Regions from separate parts of the Kitasatospora sp. NPDC127111 genome, predicted to be linked through region 4. Evidence: riboswitches for the same ligand, from Rfam matches in the RefSeq annotation. Region 4 holds a riboswitch; each other region holds the start of a gene.
The links. Region 4 has a riboswitch for cyclic di-AMP ahead of ACFVHB_RS17640 (peptidoglycan DD-metalloendopeptidase family protein). Riboswitches for the same ligand answer to the same signal wherever they lie in the genome.
Positions count from the first base shown of each region.

Region 1: it holds a riboswitch for cyclic di-AMP, as region 4 does, so the genes downstream of both, ACFVHB_RS20985 (transglycosylase family protein) here and ACFVHB_RS17640 (peptidoglycan DD-metalloendopeptidase family protein) in region 4, are expected to answer to the same signal.
Region 2: it holds a riboswitch for cyclic di-AMP, as region 4 does, so the genes downstream of both, ACFVHB_RS31440 (NlpC/P60 family protein) here and ACFVHB_RS17640 (peptidoglycan DD-metalloendopeptidase family protein) in region 4, are expected to answer to the same signal.
Region 3: it holds a riboswitch for cyclic di-AMP, as region 4 does, so the genes downstream of both, ACFVHB_RS38985 (transglycosylase family protein) here and ACFVHB_RS17640 (peptidoglycan DD-metalloendopeptidase family protein) in region 4, are expected to answer to the same signal.

Region 1 is NZ_JBHXTG010000033.1:63,575-66,775, forward strand. It holds gene ACFVHB_RS20980 (hypothetical protein) at 1-138, opposite strand, end outside; gene ACFVHB_RS20985 (transglycosylase family protein) at 318-1,574, opposite strand; cyclic di-AMP (ydaO/yuaA leader) riboswitch at 1,561-1,761, opposite strand; gene ACFVHB_RS20990 (hypothetical protein) at 3,017-3,201, opposite strand, start outside.
Region 2 is NZ_JBHXTG010000069.1:10,458-13,658, reverse strand. It holds gene ACFVHB_RS31445 (NlpC/P60 family protein) at 6-1,049, shown strand; cyclic di-AMP (ydaO/yuaA leader) riboswitch at 1,376-1,529, shown strand; gene ACFVHB_RS31440 (NlpC/P60 family protein) at 1,540-2,679, shown strand; gene ACFVHB_RS31435 (NlpC/P60 family protein) at 2,905-3,201, shown strand, end outside.
Region 3 is NZ_JBHXTG010000130.1:2,471-5,671, reverse strand. It holds gene eno (phosphopyruvate hydratase) at 1-371, opposite strand, end outside; gene ACFVHB_RS38985 (transglycosylase family protein) at 766-1,689, opposite strand; cyclic di-AMP (ydaO/yuaA leader) riboswitch at 1,691-1,860, opposite strand; gene ACFVHB_RS38980 (cytochrome P450) at 2,087-3,201, opposite strand, start outside.
Region 4 is NZ_JBHXTG010000025.1:57,667-60,867, reverse strand. It holds gene ACFVHB_RS17645 (MFS transporter) at 1-1,358, opposite strand, end outside; cyclic di-AMP (ydaO/yuaA leader) riboswitch at 1,669-1,828, shown strand; gene ACFVHB_RS17640 (peptidoglycan DD-metalloendopeptidase family protein) at 1,832-2,866, shown strand.

The DNA of each region.
Region 1 (3,201 bases), on a different contig from region 4:
CGTGGTCTCGGTGCGCCGGCCCCGGGCCAGGTAGTCGCGCAGGACCAGCTCGACGGCGTCCTGGGGGTTCTTGGTACCGGAGAGCATCATCACGTCGATGGCGAGATTGGCGTCGAGCGTGACGGTGATCTGGGCCATGGGGACTCCTTCTCGGGTGCGAAGCAGCAGGATGCCCGCTGCGCGCCGATTTGACCATGACCGGACCGCCCGCCGGTGTGCGCCGTGGCCCGGCGTGCGGGCAGGCCGGAGCCCCCGGGGAGAGCGACCAGACGCTCCCCGGGGGCTCCGGCGCACCGGTGCGCGCCCGGCGGGTGGGGTCAGACCCGGCCGGCGAAGTCCGGCGCGAAGTTGGCGATGGTCTGGACCCGCACGCCCGCGCTCGGGTTGGCGGCCTCGACGTACTTGCCGTCGCCGGTGTAGAGCGCGACGTGGTAGACGCCGGAGTCCTGGCCGTTGTTGGACCAGAACAGCAGGTCGCCCGGCTTGAGGGCGTCCAGCGAGACGTGGGTGCTGGCGGCGGCCTGGTCGGCGGCGACGCGCGGGACGGAGACGCCCGCGGCGCGCAGCGCGGCCTGGGTCAGGCCGGAGCAGTCCCAGCCGCCGTTGCCGGTGCCGCCGTAGACGTACGCCTGGCCGACCTTCGACAGGGCGAAGGACACCGCGGCGGCCATGCTGCCGGTGGCGGCCTGGGCGGGCGCCTCGGCCTGCGCCTGGGCGGCGGGCTTGGCGGCCTGGGTCTGCGCGGCCGGCTTGGCGGCGGTGGAGCCCTGGCCGGAGCCGCGGTTGAACCAGTCGAACTGCTGGTCCGACTTCTGCTCCGCGGTGCCCTGGGCGCGGTCGCCGAGGTGCAGGTGCTGGCCCGGGTAGATGACGTCGGCGCCCTGGGTCAGGACGTCGCGGTTGAGCTCGTAGAGCTTCTCCCAGCCGCCCTGGACGTGGTGCTTGTCGGCGATGGCGGAGAGCCAGTCGCCCTCGGCGACGGTGTAGTCGGCCCAGTTCCGGTCCTTGTCCTGCCAGTTCTGGGACCAGGTGCCCTTGGCGGAGTCGGCGGACGGGGCCTGGGCGGCCTTCGGCGCGGCCTGGGCGGGCGCCTGGGCGGCGGGCTTGGCGGCCGGGGCCGCGGCCGGGGCCGGCGTCTGGGCGGCCGGCTTGGCGGCGGTGTCGACGGCGGCCGGGGTGCCGCCCTTGGTCAGGCCGGCCTGGACCGAGCAGACCGGCCAGGCGCCGGGGCCCTGGACCGCGAGCACCTTCTCGGCGATCGCGATCTGCTGGTCCTTGGTGGCGAGGTCGGCGCGGGCCGCGTACGCGGTGCCGCCGAACTCGGCCCAGGTGCTGTTGGTGAACTGCAGGCCGCCGTAGAAGCCGTTGCCGGTGTTGATGCTCCAGTTGCCGCTGCTCTCGCACTGGGCGACCTTGTCCCAGGTGGCGACCGAGGCGGCGGAGGCGGTGGTGGTGGTCAGGCAGGGGATGGTGAGGCCGATACCCGCGACTCCGAGCGCGGCGATGGCGCGGCGGGTACGGCTGGACAGGCGGGTGCCGTTGGTGGGCAGCATGAAGATGCGGTCCTCTCCCACGCCTGCGAGGTGAGCTGTCGGATTCGGGCTGGAGTTGCCCGGCCGCGCTGTGGACGCGGCTTCACCCCTAGCCCTGAACCGGTACGCGGACCGGTCCGGGGCGACTTACCTGTGGTTCCCCCGCTCCTGCCGTGGTGCGTTTCTGCGCTGCCAGCGCACCCGACGGCAGGACTCGGCGTTGCGGATGAACTGGGTCCGTGTGGCCACGAACGGGGAGCACGTTAAGCAGACTCAAGTTCAAACCGCAAACATGTGTGACGCTCGTCACGGTTTGCGAACGGCCTGGCGGAGTGCTGTCCATCATGATCAGAAATGACCGATTTCGCGCAACGCCCTTGGGGGCCAACGCACCTGCGTGTGCTTCAGGGGGCCGGGACCGACGCGGCCGTCCGGGGGGAGGGCTGCGCGACGACGGCCAGGGACGAGGAGCCGGCCGCCGGTCGCGAGGCCGCCGGGGCCGGCGGAACGCATCGCCGGGCAAAACCTGGCAGAGCGGACATCCCGCCCGAAGGATCCCGAACTCCCGTAAGACACCGCACAATGCCGCGCTGGCTCGCCGTCGGCGCGGTCTTCGCGGCGCTCCGCGGTCGGCTGGGGCGCCCGGCCCGCAGGGCGCCGTGCGGATCAGCGACGAGCTGGTGCTCGACACCGACACCGACACCGACACCGCCGTCGCCTCGCCTCCCTGCTGGTCGAGCCCGGCGGCACGCTGCTCTTCGCCGCCGACCGCGCCCACACCCTCGCCTCGGCCGGCAACGTCGAGATCCGCGGCTGCCTGGCCCTCGCCCCCGACGGCGCCGCCGTGCACACCGTGCGGTTCCCGTCCGTCGACGAGAAGCGGTTCCAGGGCGACGGCATGAAGGCGGCCGACACCGACGTCGGCCTCTGGGGCACGGCGCCGGCTATCCGCGGCTGGACGGCGCCGTCCGCACCGCCCGGAACCGCCCGGAACCGCGCGGCCGGCGAGCTGCTCCGGCGACACCACCGTCAGCCCGGCCGCCCCGCCCGCCGGTTGGCGACCGGGCGACGAACTGGCCGTCACCCCGACCGCCCCCGACCGGCCCGCCGAACGATGGCGGCTCCTCCACCCGCTACGACCCGGCCGTCGTCCGGTCCGTCAGCGGATCCACCGTCACCCCGGAGGCGCCGCCCGGGTACGCCCACCCGCGGGTCTCCGCCGGAGGGGGCGTCACCGTCGGCGCCGAGGCACTCAACCCGACCCGCGACGTCCGGGTCGAGGGCGGCGCCGAGGGCCGCGCCCCCGTCCACATCACCGGCTCCCGGCACGCCGACGCCCGGCACGCCGCCCTGCGCCGGGTCGGCCCGCGCGCCGGGACGAAGGAGAGCGGGAAGCCCCGCCGGGCGGTAGGGCCCGCGGACGGCGCGAAGGGGCCCGGAACGGATGCGTTCCGGGCCCCTTCGGACGGTCTGGTGCGGCTCCGCTACTGGGCGGCGTGCCGCCCGCCGCCGGACTCGCCGGCGCCCTCCTCGGCGGCGGCCTCCTCGGCCTGCGCCCCGGGGTCGACGGCCGGCAGCACGGCCAGGTAGGTGGAGGCGATCAGCTGGCCCACGGCCGGGTACGCGCCCAGCGGCGCGGCCGACGGGCAGCCGCTCTCCTCGGCGGCGG
Region 2 (3,201 bases), on a different contig from region 4:
GTCCCTTGGCCTCCCACCGCCGTCCCAAGCAGCCGAGCCGCGCGCGGGTCTCCGTGCTCACCGCTGCCGCTGCGACCGCGGTCGCCCTCTCCGCCCAGGTCGCCGCGCACGCCGCACCGAGTCCGTCCCCCAAGAAGGACGACGTGAAGGCGCAGATCGACCAGCTGCAGGAAGAGGCGGAGCAGGCGACCGAGAAGTACAACGGCGCCAAGGAGCGGGCGGACCAGCTGCGCAAGCAGGCGGACCAACTGCAGGACCAGGTGGCCCGCGGCCAGGACCAGATGACCCAGCTTCAGGGCGGGCTGGCGGCGGTGGCCGGCGAGCAGTACCGCAGCGGCGGCATCGACCCGTCCGTCCAGCTGATGCTCTCCTCCGACCCGTCCGGCTACCTGGACAAGGCCTCCAGCGTCCAGCAGGCCAGCTCCAGCCAGACCGAGGCGCTCAAGGGCCTCCAGGACCAGCAGCGCCGGCTGGACCAGCAGAAGGCCGAGGCGGCCGCCATCCTGGCCTCGCTGGACAGCACCACCAAGGACCTGAACCAGGCCAAGGCGGACGTCAACAAGAAGCTCAAGGAGGCCCAGGACCTGCTGAACTCGCTCAGCGCGGCCGACCGGGCCGCCCTGCGCGCCCAGCAGCAGCAGGAGGACCGGGCCTCGCGCGGCTCCGAGCGGGCCGACCTGGGCAGCCTGCCGCAGGCCGGCGGCTACGCCGGTGCGGCCGTGTCCAACGCGATGAGCAAGCAGGGCTCGCCGTACGTCTGGGGCGCCACCGGCCCGAGCACCTTCGACTGCTCCGGCCTGATGGTCTGGGCGTACGGGAAGGCCGGCATCTCGCTGCCGCGCACCTCGCAGGCGCAGGGCAACGTCGGCGCCCGGGTGCCCTCGCTCGCCGAGGCCCAGCCCGGCGACCTGATCATCTACCGCAGCGACCGCAGCCACGTCGGGATGTACATCGGCAACGGCATGGTGGTGCACGCGCCGCACACCGGTGACGTGGTCAAGGTGATGAAGGCCGACGCGATGCCGATCAACACCATCCGCCGGGTCTGACGGACCGACACGCCCGCGGGCCGCGTCCCGGCCCTGTGATCCGCGCCACCCCGGAGCCGGGGTGGCGCCGGCGTGTCCGGCGGCAGGGTGACAAGCGATCAGCTCCGCGTACGGCACCGATCACGCCCGGTCATATTCACAAATGAACTTGGTTATTCTTCCGTCTTTTTTCTGACAAGGATTTGAACGGATCACGGTTCTGTTACTAGGGTCGTGCCTCGAACCACCGCACAGTCGATCACCCAGCCCGGGTGGCGGCGGTGGTTTACCGCCGAGTTCGTGAAGCAGCGGGACGGGTCGCACGACCTGTCGGACGGGGAGCCCAGCAGTCGGGGGCGCTGTGGAGCGGAGCCGGGGAACCACGTTCCTCCGGGGTGAATCGGCGCCAGGTCGGCCGGTGGAACGGCCGGTGAGGCGTCGTAGGGCAGCTTCCGGCCCGAACCCGTCAGCTCACCCGGTAGGCGGGCGTTGGAAGAAGGAGTCCGCCTTCGTGGCGTCCCATCGTCGTCCCAAGCCTGCCGGCCGCGCCAAGGTCTCGATCCTGACCGGCGTCGCCGCCGCCGCCGTCGCCCTCTCCGCGCAGTCCGGTGCCCACGCCGACCCGACGCCGACCAAGGACCAGGTCAAGGAGCAGGTCGACCAGCTCAACGAGCAGGCCGAGCAGGCGACCGAGAAGTACAACGGCGCCCAGGCCAAGCAGCAGGAGCTGCAGAAGCAGGTCGGCCAGCTGCAGGACAAGGTGGCCCGCCAGCAGGCCGCGGTCACCGACGCGCAGGGCGGCCTCGCCGAGATCGCCGGCGAGCAGTACCGCACCGGCGGCATATCGTCGACCGTCCAGCTGATGCTCTCGTCCAGCCCGGACAACTTCCTCAACCAGGCCGGGGCCCTGACCCAGGCGAGCAGCACCCAGTCCGGCGCGCTGAAGGAGCTCCAGGAGCAGCAGCGCAGGCTCGACCAGGACCGCAACGAGGCCCAGGCCAAGCTCGGCGAGCTGGAGGCCACCACCCAGCAGCTGAAGGCCTCCAAGGAGGAGGTCCAGGCCAAGCTGGCCAAGGCCCAGGAGCTGCTCAACACGCTGACCGAGCAGGAGCGCCAGGCGATGCGCGCGGCCGAGGAGAAGGCCGCCGCCGAGGCGAAGGCGAAGGCGGACGCCGCCGCCAAGGCCGCGGCCACCGCGAAGGCGGACGCCGACCGCGCCTCGCGCGACAGCGGCCGCACCGACCTCAGCGGCAGTTCGCAGGCGTCCACGCCGGCCCCCAAGCCGGTCGCCGCGGGCAGCTCGCGCGGCGCCGCCGCGCTGTCCATCGCGGCCACCAAGGTCGGCAGCCCGTACGTCTACGGCGCCGCGGGCCCGAACTCCTTCGACTGCTCGGGCCTGATGGTCTGGGCGTTCAACCAGGTCGACGTGTCGCTGCCGCGCACCTCCCAGGAGCAGGCGGGTGCCGGCACCCGGATCGGCTCGGACATCTCCCAGGCCCAGCCCGGCGACCTGCTGATCTTCTACAGCGACGCCCACCACGTCGGGATCTACGCGGGCAACGGCCAGGTGCTGCACGCTCCCAAGCCGGGTGCGTCGGTCCGCTACGAGGCCGTCTCCAACATGCCGCTGGCCTCCATCGTGCGGGTCTGATCCCCGCTCGGGCGCTCACGGGCCCGGTCTCCCTCGCGGGAGGCCGGGCCTGCGGCTTTTCCGGCGGCTCGGGCTGATGTCCGATTGGTGGGCGAATATTCGGGTTGGGAGGGGTTTGGACTCGCTCGCCCGGACTCGCTAACGTCTGCCACCGGACTCCCGCTGGAGAGCCGCCCGCCCCGGTGCGGCGGCGGGGCCGGGCCGCAGGATTGGAGCCGCCGTCGCATGGCCGTGCACCGCCGTTCCCCGCTGTCAGGTGCGCACGCTCTCGCCCGTGCGCTGGTGCTCACCGCGGCGGCCACCACCGTCCTGGGCATGGCGGCCGGCGGCACCGCCCAGGCCGCCCCCGGCGCGCCGGACGCGCCGTCGAACCGCAAGGACGTCAAGGCCCAGGTCGAGCAGCTCTACGACGAGGCCGAGCAGGCCTCCGAGAAGTACAACGCGGCGCTCGACGCCCAGCAGCGGCTGCAGCACGAGACCGGCACCCTGCAGCAGCAGGTCGCCGTCGCCCAGGACGAGCTC
Region 3 (3,201 bases), on a different contig from region 4:
TCGGAGGCGGCGTGCGCCACGGCGAGCGAGACGCCCAGGATGGCGTTGGCGCCGAGCGAGGACTTGTCCGGGGTGGCGTCCAGGTCGAGCATGGCCTGGTCGATCAGGCGCTGCTCGGTGGCGTCGTAGCCGACCAGCTCCGGGCCGATCTGCTCGATGACGGCCAGGACGGCCTTCTCCACGCCCTTGCCGAAGTAGCGGTTCTTGTCACCGTCGCGCAGCTCCAGCGCCTCGAAGGCGCCGGTGGAGGCACCCGAGGGGACGGCGGCACGGCCGGTGCTGCCGTCGTCGAGGCCGACCTCGACCTCGACCGTGGGGTTGCCACGCGAGTCGAGGATCTCACGGGCTACGACGACATCGATGGACGGCACGAGGCATCTCCTAGCGGAAGCAGGTTCGGCTGACGGTGGGTGCTGTCGGCCGGACGATTGCGGAGTCGTTACGACCAGAGCCTAACCGCACGGGCTCCCGGGGCCACGCTGACCTCGGCCCCGTCTCAGCGTGTGGCCGCTCTACCCACCGGTAGTTCACCTGGTTGCCCGGCGGAAGGCGACCAGACGGGGACGAAGGGGCCGAATCCGGCCCCCGTTCGCGGTGTCGGCGGGCTCCCGGCGGTCGGCGTCGGCACGCTCCGGCGGTGGCCGGCGTCGGTGGCCGGCGGCGGCACGCTCCGGCGGTGGCCGGCTGCGGTGGCCGGCTGCGCTGGTCGGCGGCGGTGGCCGGCTGTGGTGTGCGCCGGCCCGGTCCCGCCGGGCCGGCGGCGGATCAGCCGAGGTTGAGCACCTGGCCGGGCAGGATCAGGTTCGGGTCGGCGCCGACCGTGCCGCGGTTGCCGTCGTACAGCGTCTGCCAGCCGCCGGAGACGTCGTGGGCGGCGGCGATGCCGGCCAGCGTGTCCCCGGACCGGACGGTGTAGTCGTGGCCGGAGCGCTGCTGGGTGACGGGCGCGGCCGGGGCGCTCTGCGCGGCCGCCGGAGCCTCCTGACCCGTGGTCCGGCCCGCGGCCTGGCCCGCGGCGTGGCCGGCGTACTGCTGGTAGATGTCCTGGTGGCTGGTCCAGTACCAACCACCGTCGTTCTGGTACCAGTACACCTTCGCGTCGGCGTCCCAGCCGTCGTGGCCGGAGAACGCCGGGGCCTGGGTCTGCTGCTGGGCCTGCGGCTGCGCGTACTGCTGGGCGGCGGGCTTCTGCGCCTGCGGCCCGGCCGGCTGGGCGGGCTTCTGGACCGGCTTCGGCTGGGCGGGCTTCTGGACCGGCTGCTGCGCGGCGGGCTTGGCGTCCGCCGAGGTGTCGACCGCGGCCGGGGCGCCGCCCTTGCTCAGACCGGCCTTCTGGGAGCAGACCGGCCAGGCGCCCGGCCCCTGCGAGGCGAGGACCTTCTCGGCGACCGAGATCTGCTGCGCCTTGCTGGCCTGGTTGGCCTGGGGCGCGTACGACGTGCCGCCGTACGCCTTCCAGGTGCCGGAGGTGAACTGCAGACCGCCGTAGAAGCCGTTGCCCGTGTTGATGCTCCAGTTGCCGCCGCTCTCGCACTGGGCGACCGCGTCCCAGGTGGAGACCGGGGCGGCCGAGGCGCCGGTGGCGGTGAGGATCGGCATCGCGAGTCCGACGCCGGCCACACCGGCGACGGCGATGGCCTTCTCGGCCTGGGTACGACGACGGTGACGGCCAGTTCCAACGAACAGCATGAAGGTCCCTCTCCGCACGCCTGCGAGGTGAGCTGTCGGGTTCGGACCGGGAGGTGGCCCGGCCGCCGTGCGCGGAATCGCTTCCGCTCGGGCGGCTTCACCCCGAGCCGTGGGGAACGGCAACAAACCTGGTTCCCCCGCCCCTGCCCAGGGTTCTGGTCGGTTTCCCGTGACGCGGCGGGCAGGATTCGGCGTCCCGCGCACGAGGTCCGCAGCTGCGAACTCAACGGAGAGTAGACAGATCCTCTTACCAATCACAAGCTCATATCGCCGATATCACACAGAAATTACGGCGTGTGGTCGATCGCCCACCAACGGAGGCGGTATGTCCGCTTTGATGGTGGTTCAACCCCCGGAAAACGACGCACCGGCGACGTCTCGTCAGCGTGTCGGAGCCTCAGCCGGAGGTGTCGGCGGCGCCGGCGGACGGCTCCACGGCCTTCTTCTCCGGGCTGAATTCGACCGGAAGCTCACGAAGTCCACGCATGATCAGACCGCCGCGCCAGCGCAGATTGTCCGGGCTTTCGGCAAGCCGCAGATCCGGCAGCCGGGTGAGCAGGGTGGCCAGTGCCGCCCGCCCTTCGAGCCGGGCCAGCGGGGCGCCGATGCAGTAGTGGATGCCGTGCCCGAAACCCAGGTGCGGGTTGTCCGTCCGGGTCAGGTCTAGGCCGTTCTCGTCGGCGAACCGCGCGGGGTCCCGGTTCGCCGCGGCGAGCACCACCAGCACCGGGTCGCCGACCGGGATCTCCACCCCGCCGATGGTCAGCGGGCTGGTCGCGAAGCGCCAGGTGGCCAGCTCCACCGGCCCGTCGTAGCGCAGGAGTTCCTCGATCCCGGTTTCCAGCAGGCCGCTCTCGCCACGGGCGACCGACTCCTGCAGCAGCGCCCGCTGGCCCGGGTTGCGCAGCAGCGCGTACGTGCCGTTGCCGATCAGGTTCACGGTCGTCTCGAACCCCGCGAACAGCAGGATGAAGGCCATCGCCGCGGCCTCGTTCTCGGTCAGGTGCTCACCGTGGTCGCTGGCCCGGATCAGGCCGGAGATCAGGTCGTCGCCGAGGTCCGCCCGCTTGCGGTGGATCAGCTCGGCGAGGTACGCCCGCATCCGCTTCACCGCCCGGCCCACGCCGCCGCGTTGGCCGCTGCCGTGCCCCGGCTTCGTGTGCCGCAGCATCATCCCGGCCCAGTCGCGGAAGTCGTCCTGGTCCTCGGCCGGCACGCCCAGCATGTCGCAGATCGCGTAGATGGGGAGCGGGAAGGCGAACTCGTGGATCAGGTCGGCGCTGCCCCGGGCCGCGAAGCCGTCGATCAACCGGTCCGTGAGCTGCTGCACCCGCGGCTCGAACTCGGCCACCCGGCGCGGCGTGAACGCCTTCGACACCAGCCGGCGCAGCCGGGTGTGGTCCGGCGGGTCGATGTTCAGCAGGTGCGTCATCAGGTCGGCCTGGCGCTCGCCCGGGATGCCGACCCGGCCGGTGCGGTGCGCCTGCCCGCTGTGGTGCACCGGGTTCTTGG
Region 4 (3,201 bases):
CCGGTGACGAGCAGCCCGGCGCAGATCAGCATCGCGGTCCGGAAGGCGGAGTCCACCGCGGCGGGCACCCGGTAGTCGTCACCGCTGAGGCCGGCCAGCGCGGGCAGCGCGGCGACCGCCAGCAGGCCGGCCGCGCGGGCGGCGGCGTTGTTCACCCCGCTGGCGATGCCCGCGTGCCGCACCTCCACCGCCGCCAGCACCGTCGCGGTGAGCGGCGCCACCAGCAGCACCATCCCGCAGCCCATCACGGTGACGGCCGGCAGCACGTCCGTCCAGTACGAGGCGTCGGGGCCGATCCGCAGCATCAGCAGCACGCCGGCCGCGCAGAGCAGCGGGCCCACGGTGAGCGGCAGCCGCGGGCCGATCCGCTTGCCCAGCCGGCCGGCCCGGGCGGACAGCGCCAGCATCAGCACGGTGATCGGCACCAGGGCCAGCCCGGAGACCAGCGGGGAGAAGCCGGAGACGATCTGCAGCTGCACGACCAGCAGGAAGAAGACGCCACTGAAGGCCGCGTAGACGCAGAGGGTGACGAGGTTCACCGCGGTGAACAGCCGGGAGGAGAAGAGGCCCAGCGGCAGCATCGGCTCCGGGGTGCGGCGCTCGACCGCGACGAAGGCCGCGCCGAGCAGCAGCCCGGCCGCACCGGTCACCCAGACCCGGGCGGACAGTCCGTCACCGGCGGCGGTGAGGGCGTAGGTGATCGAACCGAGCGCCAGCGCGGCCAGGACCGCGCCGCGCACGTCGAACCGGCCGGTCGCGCTCTCGTCGCGGCTCTCCGGGACGTGGCGGGAGGCCACCACGACCACCAGTGCGGCCAGCGGGACGTTCAGCAGGAAGATCCACCGCCAGCCCGGGCCGTCCACCAGCCAGCCGCCGAGGAAGGGGCCGACCGCGGCCGCCACCCCGCCGAGGCCGGACCAGAGGCCGACCGCCGCCGAGCGGTCGTCCGGGTGGAACACCGCCTGGAGCATCGCCAGCGATCCGGGGGTCAGCAGCGCCCCGCCGACGCCCTGCACCGCGCGGGCGGCGACCAGCACCTCGATGGTGGGCGCGGCGGCGCAGGCCGCCGAGGCGGCGGCGAACCAGACCACGCCGAGCAGAAAGATCTTTCGCCGGCCGTAGCGGTCGCCGAGCGCGCCGCCGAGCAGGATCAGCCCGGCCAGGGTGAGCAGATAGGCGTTCAGCGTCCATTGCAGGGCGGCGAGCTCGGCGCCGAGGTCCTCGCCGATCCGGGGCAGGGCGACGTTGACCACGGTGCCGTCGAGCAACGCCATGCTGGATCCGAGCACCGTCGCCAGTAGTACCCAGCGGCCCTGCGCGGTGCCCAGGCGCAGGGTGCCGGCCTCGGGGGTGGCCACGGCCCGATCGTCCGCCCCCGGGCGCCACGTGACAAGGCTCACCGGGGGCGTGTCGGCGGATGGCTTTCCGTGGGCGAACGCATGCGGAGGGAAACCGAAATAGGCGGAGTGTCGCGGATCAGTGGCGCGCGGTTAATCGATTGTGCACGTACTGTGCAGCCGATCATCCGGAGCGTCACGGCCTTCCGGGGCTTTGTTGCGGGTTCAAGAGATCGACATTGCTTCACCCGGACGGATGGGTTTTAGTTCAGCGACCGCCCGGCGTCAGCCCGGGTGGCCACCGGGTGGAACGCCTAGTCCTGCCGCTGCCCGGTGGTACGAACTGAACTCTGTACGGCAGGAGCGGGGGACCCAAAGGTAAGTCGCCGGACCGGAATTCGCGGTCCGGCTTGGGGTGAAGCCGCGCATGCGGCCGGGCAACTCCAGCCCGAACCCGACAGCTCACCTCGCAGGCGTCGGAGAGGAAATCTTCCATGCCCGCTCACGCTCGCCGTCGCGTTTCCCTGCCCCGCGCCGCCCGCATCGGCATCGCCACCGCCGTCACCGGCGCCGCGTTCGCCCTCCCGCTGGTGACCACCATCACCGCCCAGGCCCACACCGCCCCGGCCGCGAAGCCCGCGCAGACCAGCACCTGGACCGGCGCCACCAGCGTCGACGCCGCTCCGGCCGCCGCCGCTCCGGCCGCTCCGGCCGCTGAGGCCGCCAAGCCGGCCGCCGCCCCGGTCGAGGAGAGCTACAAGGTCGTCAGCGGGGACTCCCTGTCGAAGATCGCCGCCGCGAAGAACGTCGAGGGTGGCTGGCACGCGCTGTACGACCACAACCGCTCGGTCGTCGGCGCCAACCCGAACCTGATCTTCCCGGGCCAGAAGCTGGCGCTGGGCACCAAGGCCGCCGCCGCTCCGGCCGCCGAGGCCGCCAAGCCGGCCGCCCCGGCCGCCAAGCCGCAGGCCTCGAACGACTCCGCGAAGCCGGCCGCCCCGGCGCCGAAGCCGGTCCAGGCCGCCAAGCCCGCGCAGGCCCCGGCCGCCAAGCCGGCCGCTCCGGCCGCGAAGCCGGCCGCTCCGGCCGCCACCCCGGCCCCGGCCGCCGTCGCCTCCACCTCCGGCTACGTCGCCCCGCTGGCCAACCCGAAGATGGGCACCGCCTACGGCGTCGCCGGTTCGATGTGGGCCTCCGGCCACCACACCGGCGTCGACTTCGTCGCCTCCACCGGCACCCCGCTGCGCGCCGTCGCGGCCGGCACCGTGGTGAAGGCCGGCAACGGCGGCGCCTACGGCAACGAGGTCGAGATCAAGCTCGCCGACGGCAAGTACGCCCAGTACGCGCACCTGTCCTCGATCGGCGTCACGGTCGGCCAGACCGTCACCGTCGGCCAGCAGATCGGCCTCTCCGGTGCGACCGGCAACGTGACCGGCCCGCACCTGCACTTCGAGATCCGCACCGGCTCGGAGTACGGCTCGGACATCGACCCGATCGCCTACCTCCGGGCGCACGGCGTCTCCCTCTGACGCCGGGTCCAGACTCCCGCCGGGTGCGGGGCGAACGACCTCCCGGGATGGTCATGTCGGGTGACCGCTCGACCGGGTGATCGACGCACCTTCGGCGGAACACGGGCGCGGGACACGCCCAGGCAGGCCGGCCCGGCTCGCGAAGCACTTCGCGGGCCGGGCCGGCCGCTGTCGTTCCCGGAGGCCGGCCGCTGTCGTTCCTGGAGGCCGGCCGCCGTCGTTCCGCGGAGCCGGCCGCCGTCGCTTCCGTGCCCCCCGGCGGGGTGGCGGAGCCCGGACCCCCGGCCGGTCCGGGGCGGTTTTCGTTCGGACGCGGTGGGTCACGAACCGAACAG